Actinocatenispora thailandica: one gene and its partner. The protein of the gene in region 1 interacts with the protein of each later gene in a pairwise test. Links are inferred from orthologs where the notes say so. Each region holds a gene or a part of one and is shown on either strand. Other genes may lie near its edges.

What was found.
Region 2: the proteins of Athai_RS02115 (region 1) and ndk interact in binary tests that used the Escherichia coli proteins (3 or more experiments, as listed by UniProt). The link is inferred for Actinocatenispora thailandica from one-to-one orthologs.

The regions. Positions count from the first base shown.
Region 1 is NZ_AP023355.1:450,967-456,990, reverse strand. What follows is about bases 1,680-4,451. They hold Athai_RS02115 (5-formyltetrahydrofolate cyclo-ligase), read left to right. Parts: upstream 1,680-2,617; coding sequence 2,618-3,286; downstream 3,287-4,451. Other genes in these bases: Athai_RS02105 (RcpC/CpaB family pilus assembly protein), read left to right, coding at 4,218-4,451; Athai_RS02110 (FmdB family zinc ribbon protein), read left to right, coding at 3,326-3,721; Athai_RS02120 (diguanylate cyclase), read right to left, coding at 1,680-2,380. In the rest of the region: more of Athai_RS02120, read right to left, coding at 1-1,679; more of Athai_RS02105, read left to right, coding at 4,452-4,649; large conductance mechanosensitive channel protein MscL, read left to right, coding at 4,687-5,130; Athai_RS02095 (hypothetical protein), read right to left, coding at 5,343-5,498; Athai_RS02090 (MBL fold metallo-hydrolase), read left to right, coding at 5,601-6,024. UniProt on the Escherichia coli protein: Involved in the removal of 5-formyltetrahydrofolate.
Region 2 is NZ_AP023355.1:1,308,609-1,313,078, forward strand. What follows is about bases 1-2,844. They hold ndk (nucleoside-diphosphate kinase), read left to right. Parts: upstream 1-1,133; coding sequence 1,134-1,556; downstream 1,557-2,844. Other genes in these bases: Athai_RS05800 (acyltransferase family protein), read right to left, coding at 1-887; Athai_RS05810 (pyridoxamine 5'-phosphate oxidase family protein), read left to right, coding at 1,643-2,128; Athai_RS05815 (TetR/AcrR family transcriptional regulator), read left to right, coding at 2,218-2,814. In the rest of the region: Athai_RS05820 (SDR family oxidoreductase), read left to right, coding at 2,873-3,760; Athai_RS05825 (Fpg/Nei family DNA glycosylase), read left to right, coding at 3,841-4,470. UniProt on the Escherichia coli protein: Major role in the synthesis of nucleoside triphosphates other than ATP. The ATP gamma phosphate is transferred to the NDP beta phosphate via a ping-pong mechanism, using a phosphorylated active-site intermediate.

The DNA of each region.
Region 1 (6,024 bases):
CTCGCGTCTGCCTCGGCGTTCGTGGCCGATGCGACGCGCCGCCCGGCCTGTCCGCGGCACCGTCGCCGGCACCCGTACCGGTGCTGGTGGTGGCACCGTCCGTGTCGGCGCAGGGCGCGGCGGCGTCACCGGGTGGCGCGTCGGCGGGTGCCCCAGCGGCGTCCGGGCACGGCAGGTCGTCCGGCGCCGCAACGCCGTCCGAGACCGCAGGTCCGCCCGGGCGTGGCGCGCGGTCCGGAGTGTCGTCCGAGACCGGGGCACCGCCCGGGCGTGGCGCGCGGTCCGGGGCCCGGGCGTCGTCCGGGGTGTCGTGGGCCGGGGTGACGGAGCCTGGCTGGCTGCCGCGGCGCCGGGTACGGCCGGCGGCGAGCCGCCAGGTGTCCCGGCCGGCCGCCTTCGCCGCGTAGAGCGCGTCGTCGGCCGCGTCGAGCACCTCCTGGCCGGTACCGCCGTGATCGGGGTAGACGGCGATGCCGACCGAGACGGTCACCTGGATCTCCCACGGCTCCCGGCCGTCCGGCGCGGCGATCGGCACCCGCAGGTCACGGACCGCGGCGCAGATCCGTTCGGCCAGCGCGACGGCGCCGGCCCGGTCGGTCTCCGGCAGCAGCACGACGAACTCCTCGCCGCCCTGCCGGCAGGCCAGGTCGATCTCGCGGATCTCGGCCCGGATCCGCTGCGCGAACGCGACCAGTACCGCGTCGCCGGCCGAGTGCCCGTAGGTGTCGTTGACCTCCTTGAACCGGTCCAGGTCCATCGCGAGTACCGACAGCCGGCGCTCGAACCGGGTGGCCCGCTCCACCTCGTTGGCCAGCGCGACCCGCAGGTACCGGTAGTTCCACAGCTCGGTGAGCGGGTCGGTCAGCGACAGCCGCTCGGTCTCCTGGTGCAGCAGCACGTTGTCCACCGCGACCGCCGCCTGGCCGGCGAAGGTACGCAGGGTGCCCAGGTCGGCGTCGTCGAAGTCGTCCTGGCCGAGCCGGTCGTACAGGGCGAGCACGCCGCGCAGCTGCCCGTGCTCCCCGTCGCCGCTGTCCGCGGTACCGGTCGGGTTCGGCCGGGCGGACCCCGAGAACGGGACCGCGATGTAGGTCCGGCAGCGCGGTTCGGTCGGCGCCAGCACGATGCCGTCCGCCCGGCCGCGGCGCGGCTCGCCGCCCTGGGCGACGCCGCCGAGCAGCCCCTCACCGAGCGCCACGTGGATCGACGACAGCGACCTGATCCGCCCGTCGAAGCCGTCCGCACACCGCGCGACCAGCTGGTTCGGGTGCGCCCCGTCCGGCCCGTCGACCAGCAGCACGACGCCGGACTGGGCGCCGGTGGCCGCCATCGCGGTCTCCAGGATCACCGACAGGATGCCGTCCAGGTCGTGCGTGTTGGACAGCGTGTCGCCGAGCATGCCGAGGTTGCCGCGCAGCTGGTCCCGGCTGGCGGTCAGCGCCTGCACGTACGCCTGCATCTCCCGGGTCATCCGGTTGAACGTGCTGGCCAGCTGGCCGACCTCGTCCCGGCTGCGCACCGGTACCCGGGCCGCGAGGTCACCGCCGGCGACCCGGTCGGCGGCGCCGGCGAGTTCGGCCAGCGGCCGGGTGGTGGAGTTGGCCAGCCACCAGGCCGCGCTCACCGCGACCAGGCCGGCGAGGACGACGACACCGATCAGCACCGCGTACAGGGTCTGCGAGTCGGAGCGGCTGGTGGACAGCGCGAGCCGCAGCGGTTGCTCCGAGCGGGCCGGCGCCAGCCGCACGAACACCCCGTCGCGGGTGGGTTTGACCTGGTCGCCGTGCAGCCCGCGGGCGGTGCTCGCGATGGCGTCGGCCCGCACCGCGGTCTCGGTGGACAGCGGGTCGCCGGCGGACAGCAACGTCACGTCCACCCCGGTCGAGGCGCCGAGGTGGGCGACGAACGCCCGGTCCACCGGTACCGCGGCGACGACCTGGCCGATCGACCGGCCGCGCTGGTCGGTCAACCGGACCCGGGCGGTCAGCGAGTGCGGGCGCTCGCCACCGGCGGGGAACGCACCGGCGCAGTCGGCGGACGGCCCGAGCAGTTGTCCGGCGGTGGACCGGACCATGCCGTGCTGGTCGGTGATCTGGACCGCGCTGGCGAGCCGGGTGGCCACGCCGTCCCGGGCGGCGCTCGCCTGGTCGGCGGCGGTACCCCCGCCGTACAGTCGGGCGGCGATCTGCGCCGCGGACCGCAACTCGTGGCAGGCCGCGTCGACGGTGGTCCGCACGGTCGTGGTGGCGACCTGCAGCCGCTCGACCGCGCGGCGGTTGCTGACCTCGGACACGGTGATGCCGACGAACACCGCACCGATCAGCACCGGCCCGAGTACGACGGCGAGGAACGCCGCGGTGAGCCGCGCGCGCAGGGTCACCCCGTCCTCCGATCCTCGGCCGCCCGGTGGCACCGGCGCGGCACGATTGCCCAAGAGGCCCTGCCTCGGGACCTCTGACAGGTCAGCTCGCGATGAGCGGTCGGCACCCGACGTCATTGTGGACTGCCCGCAGCCGGCCGCCGATCGGTGATCCGGGCACCGTCCGGCGACTCGCAGTGCGATGCTGTCACAGCACGCGCAGGCACCCCTACCCCGGCAAGGTTGGATCCAGCGAAGATGCACGCAGTTTCGGATAAGTCGGGCATTCGTGAGGGGTTGCTCGCGGCGCGCCGGGGCATGTCCCCCGGACACCGAGCCGCGGCCGACGCCGCGATCCGGGCTGCCGCTGTCGCGCTGCTGCGCGCCGGGCGCCCGGTGGGTCGACCCGCGGTGCCCGATGCCCGACGTACCGTGACCGGCTACGTGCCGACCGATCTGGAGCCGGGCGGCCCGGAGCTACCGGAGTCGCTGCGCCGCTGGGGCGATCGGGTACTGCTGCCGGTGCTGCGCTCCGACCTCGACCTGGACTGGTCGGAGTACACCGGCCCGGACTGCCTGCAGCCGGCCCGCTGGCGGCTGTGCGAACCGTCCGGGCCCCGGCTCGGTCCGGGCGCGGCGGCTCGCGCGGCGGTACTGTTCGTCCCCGCGCTCGCGGTGGACCGGCACGGCAACCGGCTCGGCCGGGGCGGCGGCTCGTACGACCGGGCGCTGTCCCGAGTGCCCCGGCGCGCCCTGGTCGTGGCGCTGCTCTACGACGGGGAACTCGTCGACGAGTTGCCCACCGAGCCGCACGACCGGCCGGTCAACGCGGTGCTCACGCCCGGTGGCGGGCTCGCCAGGATCACCGGATCGGGCGTGTCTACCCCGCCACCCCGGGTGGACGCCGGGCCCCGTCATGGCGGATGATTAGCACTCAGAAATAGAGAGTGCCAGCGGAGGCAAAGGGTGCCCACCTACCAGTACGTCTGCACCGAGTGCGGTCACACGCTTGAAGCGGTCCAGTCCTTCAGCGACGGCCCGCTCACCGAGTGCCCCGACTGCGGCGGTCGACTGCGCAAGGTCTTCTCGGCGGTCGGCGTCGTGTTCAAGGGCTCCGGCTTCTACCGGACCGACTCCCGATCCTCGTCGACTGCGTCGTCGGCCGCGGCCACCTCGTCCAGTTCCTCGGACGGCAAGGGCGCCGGGGACGGCAAGGGCAAGAGCGGGGATTCGGCGAAGAGCGGCAGCGACTCCGGTTCGTCCGCGTCGAGCGCCTCCTCGTCCGGCTCGTCGAGTTCGGCGGGCGGCAAGTCCGGCAGTTCGGGCAGCGGCGGTTCCGGCAAGGTCGCTGCCAGCGCCTGACTCCGGCCCGGCGCCGACGGCGGCGCCAACCGCTCCCAAGGTTCGTCCACCAGGGCGTCGCGCTGTGCGCGGCGCCCTTCCGCGTATCCGCGCGCCGGCTGGATGGGCGCCGACCGGGGTGGGCGCCGACCGGGGTGGGCGCCGGCGCGGTGACGGTCGGCCCCCACCGGTGGACACCCGTAGCACGGACCGCAGCCGGTCCTTACTGATATCCACAGCGTTGTCCACAGGCCAGCGTGGGCGGTGGATACCCGACCTAGCGTTCGCGGCGAACCCCCGAGGCCGGTTCGGGGCGACGCCGGACGCGTGCCGGCAGCAGCGCACCCGAGCCGACCCCTCAGTCGCGGACACCGTCGTGTCCCCAGCCCGAGGAGCTGCTGTGTTCCCAGGACGTGAGCGCGCTTCCCGGCCGCGCCGGTGCAAGACCGAGCGGCTCGATCCGATCCGCTGGTCGGCCCGCCGCCGCTCCCGGCTGCTGCGCGCGGGCGCGGTCACGGTGCTGTTGCTGCTGGCCGCCGGCGTGCTGGCCACGGGCAGCGGCGCCGCCGCGGACGACGGCCGGTGCCCCGCCCGGCCCACCCCGGCCCCGAGCCACCGGCCCGCGCCGGGAAGCAGCGTCCCGGCCGGCTCGGTCGGCGTCGCCGTGCCGATCGGCGGCGCCGGCGTCGGTGGTCTGGTGCACCCCGGCGATCGGGTCGACCTCACCGTTACCGTCACGACTGACCCGGACAGTGCCGATACCGACACCCAGCGCGATCCGGCCGAGCTTCTGGTCCGCGATGCGCTCGTCCTCCGGGGGACGACCGGCCATTCTGCGGACATGACGGGAGGATCCGTGGTCTATTTGGCGATGACCGAACAACAGGCGCGTCGGGTGGCGGGAGTGGCGCCGTCGGCCCGGATCGGACTCACCCTCCGACCCGGCTGACCGGAGCCGCCGCCCCCGGCACCGCACCGGCTACAGCATGAGGAGAACGAGAGCGGTGCTCAAGGGTTTCCGGGACTTCGTCCTGCGCGGCAACGTGGTCGATCTGGCCGTCGGCATCATCATCGGTGCGGCGTTCACGGCCGTGGTGAATTCGCTGGTCAGTGATCTGCTCACGCCGTTGATCGCGGCGATCTTCGGCAAGCAGGACTTCAGCAAGCTCTACTTCACCTGGAACGGCAGCCAGTTCAAGTACGGCAACTTCGTGAACGCGGTGCTCTCCTTCCTGATCGTCGCCGCGGTGGTCTACTTCCTGGTCGTCATCCCGGTCGACAGGCTGCTGCAACGGTTCCTGCCGAGCAAGGTGGACGCACCGAAGCGGGACTGCCCGCAGTGCCTGTCCACCATTCCCGCCGCCGCGACCCGGTGCGCGTTCTGCGCCTCCGAGGTGCCGCCGGTCCTGGAGAACCCGATCACGCACTGATCGGCGCGGCCCGGCGCGGGGCTGGACTCAGCCAGGCTGTCGACGGTCCCCGGCGAGATCGGATCGCCCAGGCAGCGGGCGAGATCGGGTCGCCAGTGCGTGCTGCGAGATCGGGCCGCCGGGGCGCGGTCCGAGATCGGACGGCCGGGGCGCGGTCCGAGATCGGGCCGCTCGGCGGCGGGCGAGATCGGTGCGCCCGACCGGGCGCACCGTCAGTCCCAGTGCGGCGGGCGTTCGGCCAGCAGCCGGTCGTCGTTGCTGTCCGGGCGTTCGCCCCAGCCGGCGTCGGTGTCGTCGCGCGTCTGGTCGGGCAGGATGTCCAGGTCCTCGTCGAGGGCGACCTCGCGGTCGTCGCCATTGTCCGCCACTGCCCGACTCCTGTCCGCGTGCGCCGGCCACCGCCGGCGGGAAAGCCACCGGTAGCCAGCGTATCCGGCCCGGCCGGCCCGATCCGCCGACAGACTGGGAGGGTGATCGACAGGACACGCACCGCGCGCCGCTCGGATCGCCCCGAAGGCCCCGCGGCGGCAGCCATCGCCGCGAGGTCGACCGACGTACCGGTCGGCGGCCCGCCGCGACGCTGGCCGCAGTCGTTCGCCGACCGACTGGCTGCCCCGCTGCCCGGGCTGCCGCAACTCGCCCGGCTGGTACGGGCGAGCCGGCCGCTCGCGTCGGTCGGTGACGTGGACCGGATCCCGATCCGGCGCGACGGCCTGCCGGCGTTGCGGGCCGACACCACCGCGGTGACCTGGGTCGGCCACGCCACGTACGTGCTGGACATCGGCGGGCTGCGGGTGCTCACCGACCCGGTGTGGTCGCGCCGGATCCCCGGGGTGCGACCCCGGTTCGTCCCGCCCGGGGTGGCGCTGACCGAGGTCACGCCGGTCGACGCGG
Region 2 (4,470 bases), 860 kb from region 1 along the record:
GCGGTGATCACCGCGGCCACCACCCAGGGGCTGAACAGCACGTGGTAGTAGTCGGTCTGGGCGTGGAAGTAGTGGATCGCGTAGCGGCCGCACCCGGCGTAGGCGACGAGCAGCGGCGGCACGTACTTGGCGCGCCAGCCGTCCCGGGCGACCAGCGCGAAGAACATGCCGGCGACGAAGTACGGCGCCCAGGCGGGCACCAGGATCAGGTTCAGCCAGTCCGGCGCGGGGTGGTGCAGGGCGAACATCGAGATGGCGAGCCAGCCGAGGCCGAACGCGATGACCCGGTTGGTGGTGATCCCGATCCGCACGAACGCGAGGATGATCAGGTAGAAGGCCAGCTCGATGGTGAGCGTCCAGTACACGCCGTCGACGTAGTCCACGCCGTACGCCTCGGAGGCCATCGACAGGTTCTGCAGCCACTGGCCGAACGAGACGCTGAACCGGCCGGTCGGGTCGAACGCCATGATCAGCGCGGTGAACGTGCAGGCGGTCCAGAACGCCGGGTAGAGCCGGCCGATCCGGGACGACAGGTAGCGGATCGGGGTGCGGTTCCAGGCGCTGTTGAGGATGACGAAGCCGCTGATCACGAAGAACAGCGGGACGCCGAGGTTGCCGTAGTGGAAGATGCCGCCGGGGTCGTGGAACCCGGTGTGCGAGAACACCGGATCGGTGGTGCTGGCCCGGAACAGGAAGTGGAACCCGAGCACCCCCAGCGCGGCGACCAGCCGGAGCAGGTCGACCTCGTGGTAGCGGCGCCGCTGGCCGAAGCCGCCGGTCGCCCGGGCCGCGGCGGCGCCGCTGGCCTGGATCGCGGCGCCGGTGGTCGCGCCGGCAGGTGTGCTGTCGGTGCCGGTACGGTCGCTGGTAGTAGTGCTGGAGCTCATTGCGTAGTTGGTACCCAATAGACCTGAAAGGAAACTGAACGCGGTCCGGTCATGGTGCCGCTGACCAGCGCCGATGTGCCGGCAGGTCGGTAGGTGCGTGGGGTTTTTCACAGCGGTTTGTCCGGAAAAGTACCTGGTCACCCGGGCCTTGCCTGGCCGGTGCCGACCGTTCGTTAGGCTCGCCCCGGGGGCAGCGGGAACGCACCGTGTCCGCCCCGGGTGTGGCGACCGCCGCACCGTCACATCCTGTGGGGAGGATCCGTGTCCGAGCGCACGCTCGTACTGATCAAGCCGGACGCCGTCCGGCGCGGCCTGACCGGTGAGGTTCTCGGCCGGCTGGAGCGCAAGGGGCTGCGGATCGACGCCGCCGAGCTGCGCACCATGGACGCGGCGCTGGCGGACGCGCACTACGCCGAGCACGTGGCGAAGCCGTTCTACCCGCCGCTGAAGGAGTTCATGACCTCCGGCCCGCTGCTCGCGCTCGTGGTGTCCGGCGACGAGGCGATCGCGGTGGTTCGCGCCCTGTCCGGCGCGACCGACGCGCGGCAGGCGGCTCCGGGCACGATCCGCGGCGACTTCGGCCTGTCCAACCGGGAGAACCTGATCCACGCCTCGGACTCGACCGCCTCGGCCGAGCGCGAGATCGCCCTCTGGTTCCCGAAGCTCTGACGCCCGCCGGGTCGGCACCGGCGGGTCCGGGATCGGCCCGGCGAACCTGACATCACCTGTCAGGCCGCCGGCCTAGCGTCGGTGGCATGCGATGGCAGGAATTCTCGGTACGGTGCCCGGAGCTCGCCGCGGCGGCGCGGCACCGGTTCGCCGCCGACCAGTTGGTGCTGCTCGGCACGATCCGGTCCGACGGGGCACCGCGGATCAGCCCGTGCGAGGTCGACTTCGCCGCCGGTGACCTGATGCTCGGCATGATGTGGCGCTCGCGCAAGGCACTGGACCTGCGCCGCGACCCGCGCCTGACGGTGCACAGCCTGCCGGCGGACAAGGACAACGCCGGCGGCGACATCAAGCTGGACGGGCGGGCCGTCGAGGTGACCGACCCGGACCCGCGCGAGCGGTACTGTGCGGCGATCGAGGCGCGGATCGGCTGGCACCCGACCGGGGACTACCACCTGTTCGCGCTCGACGTCGAGCATGCCGCCACGGTGCGGTTCGGTGGCGACGAGGGCATGGTGGTCCGGCGCTGGCGGCCCGGCGGTCCGGTCGTCACCGAACACCGCGCGGGCTGACCGACACCTCCACCACCACCCGCCGCTGGTGCGGCCGGGTAGTGGTGGGTATATTGATGACTGGCTGGTCAGTCATCAAGGAGGCGACGGTGAGCCCGCGACCCGTGAACAAGGACGAGAAGCGTGCCGAGATCCTGGACGCGGCGATCCGGGTGTTCGCCCGCGACGGCTACCACCCGACCAAGATCGAGGACGTCGCCCGGCAGGCGCGGGTCGCCAAGGGCACCATCTACCTCTACTTCACCAGCCGGGACGACATCCTGGCCGCCGCGTTCGAGCGGTTCGCCGACGAGGCACTGCACGGCGTCCGGGCCATCGTCGAAGCGGACGGCCCGGCGCTCGACCGGCTGCACGCACTGGTGCGCGCCATGGTCACCGGGGCGACCGCCGAGCCGGAACTGGCCCGCATCGTGTTCGACTTCTGGGCGGTCCGCGGCCCCGGCACCGGCACCGTCGACTTCGCCCGGATCTACGCGGAGTACCGCCGGCTGGTCGCGGTGCTGCTCGACGACGCCGCCGCCGAGGGCGCGGTGCGCCCCGACGTGCCCGAGCAGACCCCGGCGGTACTCGTCGGCCTGGTCGAGGGGGTCCTGCTGCAGTGGCTCGTCGACCCCGCCGGCGTCGCGGCCGAACCGGCCGCGCGCACCGCCACCGACCTGCTGCTCGCCGGCCTCGCGCCGCGCTGATCGCGCCGCTCGCCGGCCTTGCGCCGCCTTGATCGCCACGTTCACCGAAGGAGCCGGGATGGACCGCAACGCCCGAGTACTGGTCGCCGGAGCGACCGGGTACCTCGGCCGCAACATCGCCGTCGCGCTGCACGACGCGGGCTTCCGGGTGCGGGCTCTCGCCCGCGACCCGCGCCGGCTCGACCCGATCCGGCCGGCCTGCGACGAGGTGTTCGTGGGTGCGGCGACCCGGCCGGAGACGCTGGCCGGGCTCTGCGACGACGTCGACGTGGTGGTGTCGTCCGTCGGGTTGCGCACGCTGCGCGGCAAACCGACGCCGGAGCAGGTCGATCTCGGCGCGAACCTGAACATCCTCGCCCGGGCGCGCGAGGCCGGGGTGGGCCGATTCCTGTTCGTCAGCGTGCTGCACGCCGCGGAACTGGCCGAACGGGTGCCGATCCTGCGCCCGCGCGAGGAGTTCACCCACCGGCTGGTCGACAGCGGGCTGACCTGGACGGTGCTGCGGCCGACCGGCGCGTTCAACGACATGGCCGAGATCTTCCGGCTGGCCGCGCGCGGGGCCGGGATGGTGTTCGGCGACGGTCGGTACCGGATCAACCCGGTGCACCCGCGAGACATCGGGGACCTGGTCGCCGAGTCGATCCGGGACTCGGCGCTGGTCGACCAGGAGTTCGGCTTCGGCGGGCCGGACACCTACACCGCCGCGGAGATCGTCGAACTGGCCCAGCGGGTACTCGGGCGTCGTCGGCGACCGTGGCACCTGCCGTACTGGCCGGTCGAGGCGCTGTCCGCGGCGCTGCGCCCGATCAACCGCAACGCGTCCGGGTTCCTGCGGTTCTTCTGCGAGTCGCTCGGCCGGGACATGGTCGGCACCCCCATCGGGCAGCGCCACCTCGTCGACTACTTCGCCGCCCTCGCCGCCGGCACCGACACCGGCAGCCGCTGACCGCGTTCCCGGGCTGCCCGCGCCGCCGCCGGTGCGCGCTAGAGTTGCCGCGGCTTTCGGGTGGGCGAGGGGGAGGCGCGGTGCCGGAGGGGCACACGATTCATCGGCTGGCGCGTGAGCACCGGCGGTTGCTGCGCGGCAGCGCCCTGCGGGTGTCCAGCCCGCAGGGCCGGTTCGCGGCCGGCGCCGCTCGGCTCGACGGGGCCACCCTGACCGGCACCGACGCGTACGGGAAGCATCTCTACCACCGCTACCGCACCGGCGGTGGCGAGCTGCTGCGGCTGCACGTGCACCTGGGGCTGGCCGGCAAGTTCTTCACCGGCAGCGGGGCCGCGCCGGCCCCGACCGGGGCGGTCCGGCTGCGGGTGGAGACCGCCGACGGGTGGCTGGATCTGCGCGGCCCCAACGCCTGCGAGCTGCACACCCCGGCCGACCAGAAGGCGCTGTACGCGCGGCTCGGTGCCGACCCGCTGCGACCCGACGCCGACCCGGACACCGCGTACCGCCGGATCGCCCGGTCCCGGGTGGCCGTCGGCCAGCTGCTGATGGACCAGACGGTGCTGGCCGGGGTGGGCAACATCTACCGCGCGGAGATCCTGTTCCGGCACCGCATCTCGCCGTACCGGCCGGGCCACGAGCTGTCCGCCGACACCTGGGCGCGGCTGTGGCCGGACCTGGTCACGCTGATGCGGGCCGGGGTGCGCACCGGC